One region of the Williamsia sp. D3 genome, then DNA from elsewhere that is predicted to be linked to it. Evidence: predicted binding sites of a transcription regulator. Region 1 holds the regulator's gene; the other holds the start of a gene.
What was found. The regulator LexA, encoded in region 1, represses DNA repair genes until DNA is damaged. The targets are predictions, from matches to a motif close to CGAACANNTGTTCG.

Region 1 (7,768 bases):
CGGAGTAGTGCGCCAGCGTGCTCAACTGATTCGCCACCGCGTCGGCGATCTGCGTGCGTCCGTGCCCGACGTTGGTGAACCACAGGCCTGCTGTGGCATCGAGATACTTGTTCCCCTTGTCGTCCCAGATGTGGACGCCTTCACCCTTGGTGACCACAAAGGGTCCCGTGGTGCTCACTGCGCCCATGTCGGCGAATCCGTGCCAGAGACCGGCAGAAGTTGAGACTGTCATGTGAACATCATGCCTGGTGTCCCCCTGGTTTCCTCCGGGGCCGCAGCCACTCTCGTGTCAATCCGTGTTCGGGCGCGCCGGGAGCGGGGACACGGGTCCGCCGGACATTGCCGGATCCGCCGCTCAGGTAGGCTAGATCAGTTATGTCGACTTCGTCCAACCAGCCGGAACAGTCCGCCCGGCGTAAACGGCGACGACGTCCGACCAACCGCTCCACCCGCACCGACCGGCCGGATCCGGCTGTGATCGAGCGCCGACGCGCGCTCGTCCCCACGATCAGTTACCCGCCGCAACTGCCGGTGTCCGAGGCCCGCGATGCCATCGCCGAGGCGATCTCGGAGCATCAAGTTGTTGTCGTCGCCGGTGAAACCGGTTCCGGTAAGACCACACAGCTTCCCAAGATCTGTCTCGAGCTGGGGCGCGGACTGGCCGGCAAGATCGGTCACACTCAGCCTCGCCGACTCGCTGCGCGGTCGGTTGCCGAACGGATCGCCGAGGAAACCGGGACCGAACTCGGCGGCGTCATCGGATATTCCGTGCGCTTCACCGACAAGGCAGGCGACGACACGCTGGTCAAGGTGATGACCGACGGCATACTGCTGCGTGAATTGTCCCAGGACCGGATGCTCCGTGAGTACGACACCCTGATCATCGATGAGGCCCACGAGCGAAGCCTCAACATCGACTTCATCCTCGGCTACCTCAAGCAACTGCTGCCACGCCGCCCCGACCTGAAGATCATCATCACCTCGGCAACCATCGAACCCGGCCGGTTCGCCGACCACTTCGCGACCGATGACGCGCCGGTGCCGATCATCGAGGTGTCCGGCCGCACCTATCCGGTGGAGATCCGCTATCGCCCACTCGTGGTCGACGACGAGGACGAAGCCGACCTCGATCAGCTACAGGCCATCGGGGCCGCCGTCGACGAGCTGTGCTCTCACGGCCCAGGCGACATCCTGGTGTTCCTGCCCACCGAACGCGAGATCACCGATACCGCGAAATCGCTTGCACACCTTGAATCCCGTGGCATCGAGATCGTCCCGCTGTTCGCCCGGCTGTCCGCGGCAGACCAGCACAAGGTGTTCTCCAGTCACCGAGGTCGGCGAATCGTGTTGTCCACCAACGTTGCCGAGACATCGTTGACCGTGCCGGGAATCCACTACGTCATCGACGCCGGCACCGCCCGGATGTCGCGCTACTCCACGCGCACCAAGGTGCAGCGGCTGCCGATCGAGCCGATTTCGCAGGCCAGCGCACGGCAGCGGGCGGGGCGGTGTGGCCGCGTGGCCGCAGGTGTGTGCATCCGGCTCTACAGCGAAGAGGACTTCGAGAGCAGGCCCGAGTACACCGAGCCCGAGATCCTGCGCACCAACCTCGCGTCGGTGATCCTCACGATGACCTCTCTGGGGCTCGGCGACGTCGGCCGGTTCCCGTTCGTACAGCCGCCGGATCAGCGGGCGATCCGAGACGGCCAGCAACTACTGGACGAACTCGGGGCGCTCGAACCTGCCTCGGCCGACAACCCCGTGCGCCGACTCACCCCGATCGGACGGTCGCTCGCTCGCATACCTGTCGATCCGCGGCTGGCGCGCATGCTGGTCGAGGCCGACAAACAGGGCGTGGTCGGCCCGATGCTCGTGTTGGCGGCCGCACTGTCGATTCCGGACGTACGCGAGCGGCCGGCCGAACACCGCCAGGCGGCCGATGCCTCGCATGCGCGCTTCGCCGCTCCGGGGTCGGAGTTCCTGACCCTGCTGAATCTGTGGACCTACCTGGACGAACTACGCTCGGAGTTGTCGTCGAACCAGTTCCGGAAGCGGTGCGGTCGAGAGTATCTGCACAGCTTGCGAATCCGCGAATGGCGAGACCTGCACGCGCAGCTGGTCCGGATCGCCAAGGACCTCGGGTGGTCGGTTCCTGCGACGGTGACCGCACCAGACCATGAATCGCCATCGGCGGCGTCGATTCATCAATCCATCCTGTCCGGTCTGCTCAGCCAGATCGCGTCCGCGAGGGAGACGCCAAGGAGTTCCTGGGCGCTCGCGGCACGAAGTTCATGATCTTCCCGGGATCTCATCTCTCGTCGAAACCACCACGGTTCGTGATGGCGGCCGAGATCGTGGAGACCTCTCGGCTCTGGGCGCGTACCGCCGCACGCATCGAACCGGAATGGGCCGAGCGCCTGGCCGGGCACCTCGTCAAACGGCAGTACAGCGAGCCTCATTGGTCCGGGAAACACTCAGCGGCCATGGCCTACGAGCGGGTCACCCTCTACGGCGTCCCGCTGGTCACCAAACGACGCGTGAACTACGGCTCGATCGATCCCGCCGTTGCTCGCGAGTTGTTCATCCGCCACGCGCTCGTGGAGGGTGACTGGCGTACACAACACCCGTTTTTTCACCGCAATCGCGCGTTGCTCGAGGACGCCGAGGAGTCGGTTCACCGGGTGAGGCGCACCGACGTCATCGTCGACGACGACCAGCTCTTCGCCTTCTACGACCGTCACATCGGCGAAGAAGTGGTGTCGGGCAGACACTTCGACACGTGGTGGAAGACCGCACGCAAAGCTGACCCCACCTTGCTGGATCTGGATCCCGCCGACCTCGTGGCCGACGCTGCCGCCACCGACCCGGCCGGGTTTCCCGACCACTGGCGTCAGGGAGACACAAGTTATGCCTTGAGTTACCGGTTCGAGCCCGGCACCGTCGATGACGGCGTAAGTGTGCTCATCCCGTTGTCGCTGCTCGTGCGTGCCCGGCCCTCTGGATTCGACTGGCTGGTCCCCGGCATGCGCTTGGAGCTGATCACCGAGCTGATCCGCACCCTGCCGAAATCCCTACGGCGGCAAGTGGGACCGGCCCCCGACCTGGCCGGGCAAATACTGGAGTCGGTGACACCGAGGAGCAAGCCTCTCACCGAGGCGGTGGCCGCCGAGATCCGTGCGCGCACGGGTGTCGACGTAGCAGCATCAGATTTACGACTTGCCGCACTCCCCGGCCACCTGCGTATGACCTTCACTGCGGTCACCACCGACGGCGAAGTTCTCGGACGTTCCAAGTCGCTGCGCGAACTGCAGGATCGACTGGCCGGTAGATCTCGCGCTGCCCTGGAGAGTGAGGCCGGCACCGCATCCCGACCTGTGGCCACCACGTGGACCGCTGACACCTTCGGAGACATCAGCCGCACATTGCGCAGTTCTGTTGCCGGGCAAGACATCACAAGCTATCCCGCCCTGACCCGCCGAGGCAGTGGTTTCACGGTGGTCGCCGTACCCACCCAGGCCGAGCAGGCTGCGAACATGTACGACGCTGTTGTCGAGATGATCGTCTCCAGCGTTCCGCCACTACGACCGTCGGTGACATCGACACTGAGCACCGCCGAGCGACTCGCCCTCAGTCAGAGCCCCTACCCGGACACCGCTGCTCTTCTGGCCGATTGCGTTCGGGCTGCCGTGGTGGACCTTGTACCCAACCCGCCGAATGTCTGGACGACAAGCGAATTCGCTGCACTTCGGGAAAATGTGGCCCGCCAGGCAACCGGGAGGGCAACGGACAAACTACGCAGGGTGGCGACGATCCTGACCCGCGTGGCGCCCCTACGAACGGCGATCACCGCGGGCGCCAGATCGATCGCCGCAGACGACGTGCGGGACCAGCTGGACGAGCTGCTGTTCGACGGATTCGTCTCTGCGACACGCGACGAACACCTCTCGGAGATCCCCCGCTACCTCGATGCTGCGAGGTCGAGGCTCGAACAGCTCCCGGCAGGCGCCGCTCGCGATGCCCAGTCGATGGCTGCCATCGACCGGGTGGTGTCGGCGTGGACTGATCACCTGCGACACGTGCCGCCCGGTCGCCGGGACGCGGTCAACGACCAAGCTGGATGGATCGTCGAAGAGCTGAGAGTTGGACTGTTCGCACAGCACCTGCGTACTGCGTATCCCGTGTCGGAGAAACGGGCGATCAAGGCCATCCGGGAACTGCGCTGATCCGGCAGCACCACTGCCGGACGAAAGCGGTCAGGGTTTGGCCGCTCGCAGATCGTCGATCTCTTTCTGGAAGTCTTCGACTGAGTCGAACGAGCGATACACCGACGCAAAGCGAAGGTAAGCGACCTCGTCGAGATCTCGTAACGGGCCCAGGATCGCCAGGCCCACTTCGTTGCTGGGAACTTCGGCCGATCCTGAGGCTCGAACGGCCTCTTCGACCTGCTGCGCGAGCAGGTGCAGACGGTCATCGTCGACCGCGCGGCCCTGGCAGGCGCGCCTCACGCCCCTCATCACCTTCTCGCGGCTGAAAGGTTCGGTGACACCGTTGCGTTTGACGACCGCGAGGACTGCGCTCTCCACGGTGGTGAACCGCCGTCCGCATTGCGAGCAGGCCCGCCGACGACGAATCGCCTGGCCCTCGTCGGCCACCCGTGAGTCGACGACCCGCGTGTCCTCGTTCTTGCAAAACGGGCAGTGCATGCAGGGTTCCTCGGACGTCAGCGGCCCCGTCGGAATGACCGGACACTCTGTTGTAGAGGATACCGCCCGGCCGATTGCTTGCCCCAGCACTGCAGCTACCGCGCGTAGATCGGCGTCACCAGGGATTGCCCGGGCGACAACGCTGAATTGCTCATCGCGTTGAGGTCCATGATCTTCTCCACCACCGCTTCGGTCGGCATCTCGGGTGCGATTCGAGAGGCGATGTCGCCCAACGATTCTCCCGACTGCACGTGGACGACCGCCGTCCCGGTGTTCGCCGGAGCGGCACCGCTCTCGACAACCCGGCCGAAGAACATGAGGAACAGCACGAGCATCATCAGGCCGATTCCGACCACGGCGGCTCCGGCCCAGGCACGTCGGCGGAAATACACATCGCGCTCGACGGCAACCGACGGTGCGGAACTGCCCGGCTCGGAGCAGCCCACCACAACACGGCGGTCTGCGGCGAGCCTGCGGTCGGCCGGTCGGCGAGTACTGTCGACACGCGCTCGCGCCGTGCGGGTGTACTGATCGGAGGCGACGGGCCCACCGACTCGGGCGAGGCGGCGACGGGGCCGCTCAGCGGCCGGGCGGCTGATGGTGGTGGCTGCAGTCATTGTTCGATCCTCGGGTCAACAGTTCGATCACTCGTTCGATTGAACGAATGTTCGAGTTGTATCACGGGGGTCCGACACACGCCACGCCCAATCGAACAAATGTTTGAGAGTTGTGACTGATTGCATTAGCGTGATCCCCATAATCCAACGAACAACGTGTGCGTTTTCTTCTCTCGACAGCTACGACACCTTGGCCGGACACCGTACGAACTGGAGGACCTGATGGCCGATACGACAGACACCCGGACGCCGCCGGACGCGGCGGCCGCGACGGTGGTCACTTCCGAACCGCTGGCCGAGGGGTCTCTGACCCCGCGCCAGAAAGCCGTGCTGGAGGTGATCCGGGCGTCGGTCCGCGAACGCGGCTATCCCCCGTCCATCCGCGAGATCGGTGATGCCGTCGGCCTCACCTCCACGTCGTCGGTCGCTCATCAGCTCCGCACCCTCGAGCGCAAAGGATTCCTCCAGCGCGAGAACAACCGTCCCCGGGCGGTCAACATCCAGGACACCGACCTCAACCCGGCCACGGCGGCCGGCCAGGTCCAGGTACCCGACGAATCACTGCCGACACCGACGTTCGTTCCGGTCCTCGGCCGCATCGCGGCCGGCGGGCCGATCCTGGCCGAGGAAGCCGTCGAAGACGTGTTCCCGCTACCGAAAGAGCTTGTCGGGGAAGGGTCTCTGTTCCTCCTGCGGGTGGTCGGCGAGTCGATGATCGATGCCGCCATCTGTGACGGCGACTGGGTGGTCGTCAGACAGCAGAATGTCGCAGACAACGGCGACATCGTCGCGGCCATGATCGACGGAGAGGCGACCGTCAAGACGTTCAAACGCACCAAGGATGCGGTGTGGCTGATGCCGCACAACCCGGTGTTCGACCCCATCCCCGGCGACAACGCCGTTGTGTTGGGCAAAGTCGTCACGGTGATGCGGCGCCTCTGAGGCGTCCGGCAACATCCTCGGTAACCGGGGACGCGGGGACTACGCAGACACGAGTGGGGTGCACCTTCCGGTGCACCCCACTTCGCGTAGTTATGAAACTCGTACTCAGACCCCGAGGCTTCGGCCGATGACTTCCTTCATGATCTCGGTGGTGCCGCCGTAGATGGTCTGAACGCGCGAATCGAGGAAGGCCTTGGCCACCGAGTACTCACGCATGTAGCCGTAGCCACCGTGCAGTTGCAGGCAACGATCGATGAGGTGGACCTGGTTCTCGGTGGCGTAGTACTTCGCCATCGCCGCGTCCGGAACGGTGAGCTTCTTCTCGTTCAGCAGTTCGATACACCGATCGACGAACACACGGGTGGTAGCGGTGGACGTCGCCAGTTCGGCGAGCAGGAACCGCGAGTTCTGGAAGCTACCGATCGGGCGGCCAAATGCCTTGCGGTCCTTCGTGTACTGGATTGTCGTCTCGAGAACCGACTCCATCGCACCGGCCGCCACAACAGCGATCGACAGGCGCTCCCGCGGGAGGTTCTGCATCAGGTAGATGAAGCCCATCCCCTCCTCGCCCAGCAGGTTCTCGGCGGGCACCTTGACGTTGTCGAAGCTCAGCTCGGCGGTGTCCTGCGCCTTCATCCCGACCTTGTCAAGATTGCGGCCGCGTTCGAATCCCTCCATACCGCGCTCGACCACCAGCAGGCTGAACCCCTTCGCACCGGCCTCGGGGTCGGTGCGGGCCACCACGATGACGAGGTCCGCGTTGATACCGTTGGTGATGAACGTCTTGGAACCGTTCAGCACCCAGTTGTCGCCGTCTTTCTTGGCGTTGGTCTTGATGCCCTGGAGATCGGACCCGGTGCCGGGCTCGGTCATCGCGATCGCGGTGATCAGCTCACCGGACACGAAGCCGGGCAGCCAGCGTGCCTTCTGCTCGTCATTGCAGAGGTCGAGCAGGTACGGCGCCACCACGTCGTTGTGCAGCGCGAATCCGATACCGCTATAGCCGCCGCGGACGGTCTCTTCGTCGATGATGGTGTTGTAACGGAAGTCGTCGACTCCCCCGCCACCGAACTCCTCGGGCGCCTCCACCGCGAGGAATCCGTTCTTTCCTGCTTCGACCCAGACATCCCGGTCCACCAGGTTCTGCTCTTCCCAGCGTTCGTGGTTCGGCGCCACGTGCTGTTCGAGGAAGCTCCGGTACGAATCACGGAAGAGAAGGTGCTCGGGCTCGAAAAGGGTGCGTTCCATCGTCAGGTCTCCGTTACAGGTGGCATTGGTTGGATATCCAACTGTAACCGGATTCTACATCTGTCCCAAAGCTGCAGTTCGAAGCGCTATTCGGCCGCCTCGGGAATGGCCAGAGATGCCAGCTGGCGCGACAGCGCGGCAGGCACCGTGGCGGTGATCGCAGTCCCGTCCGGTTCGTGACGTTCGGTCAATACGTCACCCTCGGCATGGATCCGGGACACGAGGTCGCCACGCTCATACGGCACCCGGACACTGACG
Region 2 (7,768 bases), on a different contig from region 1:
TAGCTGGGCACCGTTTCGGCGTAGGGCTCCACGCGCTTGCCGATGAGTCCGGCGAGTGGACCGGAGACCACCCCGGCGAGCGCGAGTATCGCCGCCGGCGCCTGGAACGCGGCGCTCGGACGGTGCATGCGCGCCACCGCTGGGCTGGGTTCGGCCTTGCGTTTGCGACCGAAGGCGCCCCACAGGAATCGCAGCGAATAGGCGACGGTGAGAGTGGATCCGAGTACCAGCACCAGGACCACCACCGGCCCCTGCCACTCGTTCAGGGCGCCCGTGTCCCAGATCTCGGCGAAGGCGGTCTCCTTGCCGACAAATCCCAGGGTGAGGGGGAGGCCCGCCATGCTGGCGGCCGCGAGTGCTGCGATGCCCGCCAACACAGGGGTGCTGTGACCGAGTCGGGCGAGTTTGCGCAGGTCGCGGGTACCGGTGGAGTGATCGATGATGCCGACCACCATGAACAGCGACGCTTTGAACAGCGCATGGGCCACCAACATCGCCATCGCCGCCATCGCGACATCCTCGTCGCCGATGCCGACCAGCACCATCAGGAACCCCAGCTGCGAGACCGTTCCGAAGGCGAGCACCAACTTGAGGTCGTATTCGCGCAGCGACCGGAATCCGCCGAGGACCATGGTGGCGCAGCCGAGCCCGACCACCAAGACGTCCCAGGACACAAGGTCGGAGAAGCCCGGGGCGAGCCTGGCCACCAAGAAGATTCCGGCCTTGACCATGGCTGCGGCATGCAGATAGGCGCTGACCGGGGTGGGGGCCGCCATGGCACCGGGAAGCCAGAAGTGGAACGGGAAGATCGCCGACTTGCTGAGCGCACCGATCAGGATCAGGACGATGGCCACGGTGACCGTCCACCCGACCGGGGGGTCGGCCACGATGTCCGACAACAGGTAGGAGCCGGCTTTTTCGCCCAGCATCACGATGCCGACCAGCATCGCCAGTCCACCGGCCGTGGTCACGAGCAGGGCCTGGGTGGCGGCGCGGCGGCTCGTCGCGCGGACGGCGTAGAAACCGACCAGCAGGAACGACAGCACCGTGGTCAGTTCCCAGAAGATGTAGAGCACGAGCATGTTGTCGCTGATGACCAGCCCGAACATCGCGCCCGCGAACGCCACCATCTCGGCCGCGAAGCCGGCGACCCGACGTCGCACCTCACTGAAGTACTCGGCGCAGTAACAGAGCACCAGGGCTCCGACCCCGAGCACCAGAACAGACATGACGGCCGCGAGGGTGTCGAAGCGGAAGTCGATGTTCATCTGCAGGGCAGGGACCCAGCTGAAGGATTCCGTCCGGACGCCGTGTTCGTCGTCGGGCCAATTGAGCACCACCCACACCAGGCCGCCCAGCGGGGCGAGCGCGAGGAGGTAGAAGCCGCGCCTGCCCAGGGCGGTGATGATCGCAGGGGCCAGCACAGCCGTGATGGCCAAGGCGGCCAAGACTGCGATCAAGAGGCACTCCGTCGATCGAATGGGCGGGGTGTCGGGTGGGTCGTGACAACGGCGACAGGCACACCGAACAATGCCTGCGACCGTTCACCGAAGACGGATTAGCTCCGGTTTGTTGTCACCCAGTCTACCGTTGCTGCTGCTAGGTGCCGTATTCGGGGATGAGGCGGCCACCGAGATGGCCTCTCGCCGCTGGTCACCGCAAAACGGACAAGTTGGTGTTCCCGACAAGATCGCAGCCGATCGGGCGCAACCGGACCCCACCCCCTACTCTGTTCGCATGAGTCGGGTGCGAGTGGTTTTGGTGCTGATGATCACGGGTCTTGCGCTGGTGTTGGGAGCGTGTGGCGGAGACAGCGAGGAGGCTGAATCCACGACGGTCGGGTCAGTGAATTTGCCGCAAGATTTCCCGGATCAGGTACCGCTGATCGAGGGTTCGATACTCGCCGCGGGCGGGACCGCGCAGGAGGGCTGGAACCTCACCGTCGCCGGTAAGCCCGACGCAGGGAATCCCTTCGACAACGCAGGCAAGGTCCTCACCGACGCGGGGTTCACCGAGGAGTTCCGTCGGCAAGAAGGTGGCCAGACCGTCGCCGGGTATGGAGCCGACAAAGACGGCAAGCGCTACACGGTGGTGATCGGGACCACGGCCGGCTCACCGAGCGGCCCGACGTCGATCACTTATCTCGTCTCGCAACGCTGACACTGCTCATCGGTCGTCGCGCCCCGGCGCCCGCCGAGCGCAGTAAATGGGCCGAAGGCTGAAGGATCGGCGTGCGGCAATTCGCAACGCTGGGCTCGGTCTCGGCGAGTACGGTCGCATGGAATGGGGCTGGACGGGTCGGGAGGAAGAATGCGGGCGGTACAAATTGTTGCGTCGTTCCTGGTGATGTCGCTGGCCGCAGTCGGTGCGGTGTTGGCGGGCCCAACAGCCCATGCGACGCCGGTAGGCCATGATCCAGTCGTCCAGCTGGTCAACACTATTGGTGACCGTTTGATCGTGGCCCATGAGGTCGCCCAGTCGAAGTGGCACTCCGGCAGCCCGATCAACGACCCTGTTCGCGCGGCCGCGGTCATCCAGGCCGCGTCGGACTCAGCGTCCGCTCACGGGCTGGATCGAGCGCGGGTGGCTGCGTTCTTCACCGATCAGGTACAGGCGGCGACCGGTGTTCAATACGCGTATTTCTCCACATGGACGCTATCGGACCAAGCGCAGTTGTCCATCCCGAACCCGCCATTGTCGGATCTACGGGCCAAGCTCGACAGCATCTCATCACGCCTTCTGACCGACCTTGCCGGGGTGAGATCGGCGAACACATCACCGCAGCTCTGCCAACTGTCGGTAGTCGCGGCAAGCGGTCCGACCGCTGCACGGGTCATCGCCGATGCCGGCGATCCCGCAATGATTCCGAGCATCGTGACGGCGATGCGGGTTGCAGTGCAACATATTTGCTGAGATGGGTGTGCGGCCGGATCGCTCTCGTCGAGGTTCTTATTCGAGATGCGTTGCATCGTCGTCTGATTCGGAACCCACAATCGGTGGAGCACTTCGCTGTTGCAGCTGCATGCGTTGTTCGCGTTCGTCGAGTGCTTGTTGTCGTTCGGCGATGATGTTCTGCCATACCGCTTCAATGGTGTGGTCGGTGTGGTGGGCCCGGTTGATGCGTGGTTGTTGGTCGGGGTCGATGTATGTGGGTGGGATCCAGGCGACTCGGCCGGCGTCGGGGCCGTCGGTGAGCATGATGGTTTGCCATTGATCCTCGCCGGGTCCGATCATCTTGTGGTGAGGCGGACACGCAGGCGCGAGTTCGTCGATGTCGGTGTGTCCGCCGTCGGCCCAGGCGGTGGTGTGATGGATTTCGGTCCAGGAGATCGGGTTACGGCAGCCGGGGCTGGTGCAGCCTCGGTCTTTGGCGAACAAGGCCATCCGTTGGCCTTGCTGGGCGGTGCGTTTGGCGCGGGCGAAGTAGAGGACGTCGGCGGAGTGGTTGGCGAACACTGCCAGCGACCAATCCACCCGGGCGGCGAGTTCGACAGCGTCCTTGACCGGCATATCAACGCCGGAGGCGGTGCGGGCGATGCCTGCGGCCTCATCAAGCTGCTGTTTGGTCATGGTGATGATGACCTGCACTGGTAGGCCACGGTGGGAGGTACCGAGCAGTTTGTACTCGAGGATGGTCTTCAGGATCGCTTTGAATGCATCGTGCTGACGTTGGGCTCTACTCCGGGAATCGCGCCCCGCGGCAGCCTCGATGATCGCCGGATCCATGGTCGGATCGTCAGCAGCGCCGGTCGGTGAGTTCGGATCATCAGGATTGTTCATACCCGGTGCTGCCCATACATCCATCACCGTCCGAAACAACGCCAACGTCGCCGGGTCGAGATTGCCACTGATTTTGGCCATCATGTCCAACCCTTGAGGACCATCAGATAGGCCCCGGTTGCGTTTGCGGTCGGCGTCGTCGGTGAGTGATCCGTCCGGATCAACTCGCGCCAACACTTCCCGTCCACACACTTCAAGTTCGTTGGGGCCCAGGGTGCGGGCGTTGTCGGTCATCCACGCATCGACCACGTCATACACTTCCGGTGCAGATTTGTGCGGGATTTTGTCGCGGACTTTGAGCAACACATCCATGTGCGCCAAACCAATCGCACCCTCGGCCAACGCTTCCGCGGCGGCCGGGCATTTCGGGGGCAGCGGCTCGCCCTGCATCGACAACAACACACCGGCAGCATCGAGTGCTTTCAACCGCGACGAGGCATCACCACGAGACACCCGCAACTCACTCATCACAAACCGGTGCAACGTCGAATGACCAGCCTTGCGAAACAAGCCTCGATCATTCACCTCCTGCAACCGCTTGAGGCCCTGAAAGGTCAGTGTCCGGACAACTCTCTCGTTCACCCGCACCAACTCCGCAACCTGCACATCATCAACATCAGCTGCTGACGCACCAGCAATCCGCTGCAACACCGCATCAAGATCGCGATACAACCCCACCAACACCGGCATCGGCGGTGGATCCACCGTCACCGAATCACTCATCGACAAGCCCCCCAGCCCTCGAACCCGATACCTCAGTCTAGCAATAGAATCCGAAGTTGTCGAATGTATGTTCGAACTCGATGGTGCTCGATGGTGACTGTGAGACCACTGCACGCTGCCCCTGAAACTGCGCTAGCCCGCCCTTCTAGTGCTCGAGAATTACTGCGCTACAACAGAAGCTGCGTTCATCATTTGAACGCAGAATGGTACCGGCTGAGAGCAAACTCGGCGAGTGGGCTACTGCGGGTGGTCTAGAAAAGCCCTTGTCTGCGTTGAGTGTCCGTATGCCCGCGACCCGGTCGGGCCCTCGCCCTACCAGTCTGCGATCACGGGAATGACGCGGTCGCCGAGGATCTCCAGTGGGGTGATCTCGGCAACCCCCGGAACCCAGCCGTGAACGTGGGTGACACCCAGATCTGCCAGTGGTTTGAGTTGCCCGAGCAGCTCGTCGACGTTCGCGCCATCTGACCCCGGGTCGAGAGGGAACATGACGGTTTTCTCGATCGCGTCATAGTTGGTGCCGAGTGACTCACAGTGCGAGCGAAGCACATTGAGCTTGTGTTCCACATCGGGTCCGCCGAACAGGTTGCACGCCTGCGCATACTGAGCGACCATCCTTAACGTCTTCTTTTCGCCACTGCCGCCGATCAAGATGGGCGGATGAGGACGGCGTAACGCTTGTGGCACATTGAGTGTGCTTCCGAGACGGTAGTGCTTGCCGTCGTAGGCGCCGTTGTCGTCGCTCCACATCTGAAGGCAGATCTGCAAGGTCTCTTCGAGGCGCTCGAACCGCTCGGCCGTGCTCGGGAACGGCAGGCCCAGGCCCACGCATTCTTCCTCGTTCCAGGCCGCGCCGATGCCCAGATAGGCCCGACCTTTGGACAGCACATCAAGAGTCGTGACCGCTTTTGCGAGCAGTCCGGGCTCGCGATAGACGGTGGCCGTCACCCAGGCGAGGAGGTCGACCTTCTCGGTCACCGCGGCCAGGTAGCCGAGCGCCGTGTAGGCCTCGAGCATGTCGGTGTCGACAGGGCCGACGGGGCCGATCTGCCAGAGATGGTCCATCACGCTGAGCTTGGCGAATCCCTGCGCCTCAGCTGTTTGCGCGATGGTGACCAGATCGTCCGCCAGTCCGGACGGTCCGGCAGGGTAGGTGAAGTCCGCGATGTGCAATCCGAGTTCCATGGTCGCCACGGTATCCGCGATCGTGGGACCTAGTCAGGGACTGACAGTCCTACCCTGAGCCGTTGCTGCCACCGGGGCGCTCGAACCGGCACGGGAAGCCCCGCCCGGATGATAGAACCTGAAGATATGACTGAAGTGACTCAGGGTATGAGCCGCAACCTATTTGACGTCGCAGGCAAGACTGCGCTGGTCACCGGCGGTACCAGCGGTATAGGGGCGATGATCGCCCACGGACTGCATCAACACGGCGCACGCGTTGTCATCGCAGGACGAAAGCAGCCGGCTCTCGAAGCGGCCGAGGCCGGCGGCTTGATGGCGATCCAGGCCGATCTCTCGACGACAGAAGGCTGTCGTGAACTGGCCGAGAAAGTTGCCGACCGGGTGGACGGTCTGGACATCCTGGTTAACAACGCCGGCGCCACGTGGGGTGCCCCGCTGGACGAGTTCCCCGACTCGGCATGGTCCCGCGTCCTGGATCTGAATGTTCGGGCACCGTTTGTCCTGACGCAAGCCCTGCTTCCGATGCTGGAGCGAACGGCCACCGCAGACGATCCTTCGCGTGTCGTCATGATCGGCAGCATCGACGGAATTCGCGTGCCGCGCACAGCTTCCTACTCCTATTCGGCGAGCAAGGCCGCCGTACATCAGCTCACGCGCCACCTGGCCCGCGATCTCAGCGAGCGTCACGTGACCGTCAACGCCATAGCGCCCGGACCATTCGAGTCGCGGATGATGGCGCCCATCCTCAAAGACCTCCGAGCCGAGATCGAGGCCGCGTCGCCATTGGGGCGGATCGGCCGTCCGGACGATATGGTCGGCGCCGTCGTCTACCTGACGAGCCGGGCGGGCTCCTATCTCACCGGCACAGTGATACCGGTGGACGGCGGAATCGCGACAACGCTGTAGCGCCTGTGCGGGGCCGGATCCTCAATTCGCGCGAGCCGCACCGGTGGTGCCGATGATGGTGTCGGCCACCAGAGCCGGGTCATCGATCATTGGAACGTGACCGACGCCGGTGAGCACCGTGAACGTGGCCTGCGGAAGGCGATTCCGCGCGATAACGCCGTTGACGTCGACAGGAAAGATCCGGTCGTGCTGCCCCCATGCGACAGTGATCGGGCACGGCACGGGGTCGAGCGGTTCGAGGTGCTCGCGGGTACCGAGGAGATCGACGGTCACCGCGCAGCCCAGAAGGTCATCTGCCGCGGTGAGAGCCGCGGCAGGTGTGAGTCGATCCGCACGCCAGGCGATGTCGCGCATGGCAATTCGCCGCACGGCTGCGAGTTTCAGTGCCAGTGGGGCGATGGGCCTGCTGACCCTTGTCAGAGCTACCTCGCGACGTAGCCGCGCAACCGCGTGATCCTGGCTTGCGCTCCCGATCGACCACATTCCTGCCGGAGACAGCGCACAAACGCTTGCAGCGCGACCGCGGCGTGCCAATTCGATGGACATCCAGCCGCCCATCGAGTTGCCTGCCAGATGCGGTCGGTCGAGTCCGAGATCATCGAGGATGCGCTCGGCATCGTCGACCATGTCGCCGAGGGTGACCGGTCGTCGGTCCGGTGCCGGCGCGCCGCCGCGATGACCGAGTGCGGTGGGCGCATGTACCCGGTGAGCCTGCGACAACAGTGGGATCACGTCGGACCACGCCGATCCGGACATCGTCACGCCGTGGAGTAGGACCAGGTCGGGTTTGCTCTCGGTCATGCGCGAAGTCTGGCACGTCTCCGGTGGTGTTCGGAACGGCACCGTCCGAATGGCAGCGCACTCAGGTCGGTTGCGCCCGGCGCACCTGATCGGCGGCCCGGGAAGGATCCAGTTCCGTGTTGCATCGGATGATCGCGGGGCCCGCGGTGAGGATCCCGGAGGTCAGTGGCTGCGCACGCAACCCACCCCGGCCGATGAGCGCCTTTCTGGTGCCGTCGCCGGCCATGGAATCCATCCAGCTGCAGGGATGTGCGGGCCGGCCGCCACGGAACCGAACCGGGCCGTCACCGGAGTCGATCTCGAACTCCTCAGCGCGCAGGGGATCGAGTTCGAGTCCGCGCACCATCACGTTGCGCCGGGCCACAGCAGAGTC

Region 2: the regulator LexA is predicted to act here: its motif matches at 4,564-4,577, upstream of W823_RS35840 (HNH endonuclease signature motif containing protein).

The regions. Positions count from the first base shown of each region.
Region 1 covers NZ_AYTE01000026.1:328,419-336,186, forward strand. The annotation lists gene W823_RS46595 (aspartate aminotransferase family protein) at 1-232, opposite strand, end outside; partial or broken gene hrpA (ATP-dependent RNA helicase HrpA) at 376-4,223, shown strand; gene nrdR (transcriptional regulator NrdR) at 4,254-4,703, opposite strand; gene W823_RS56680 (LysM peptidoglycan-binding domain-containing protein) at 4,799-5,320, opposite strand; gene lexA (transcriptional repressor LexA) at 5,543-6,262, shown strand; gene W823_RS46615 (acyl-CoA dehydrogenase family protein) at 6,368-7,510, opposite strand; gene hflX (GTPase HflX) at 7,597-7,768, opposite strand, start outside.
Region 2 covers NZ_AYTE01000006.1:68,592-76,359, reverse strand. The annotation lists gene W823_RS35845 (Na+/H+ antiporter subunit A) at 1-1,460, opposite strand, end outside; gene W823_RS0128060 (hypothetical protein) at 1,738-2,160, shown strand; gene aroQ (gamma subclass chorismate mutase AroQ) at 2,311-2,913, shown strand; gene W823_RS35840 (HNH endonuclease signature motif containing protein) at 2,950-4,503, opposite strand; gene W823_RS35835 (LLM class F420-dependent oxidoreductase) at 4,816-5,688, opposite strand; gene W823_RS35830 (SDR family oxidoreductase) at 5,815-6,594, shown strand; gene W823_RS35825 (alpha/beta fold hydrolase) at 6,616-7,395, opposite strand; gene W823_RS35820 (hypothetical protein) at 7,457-7,768, opposite strand, start outside.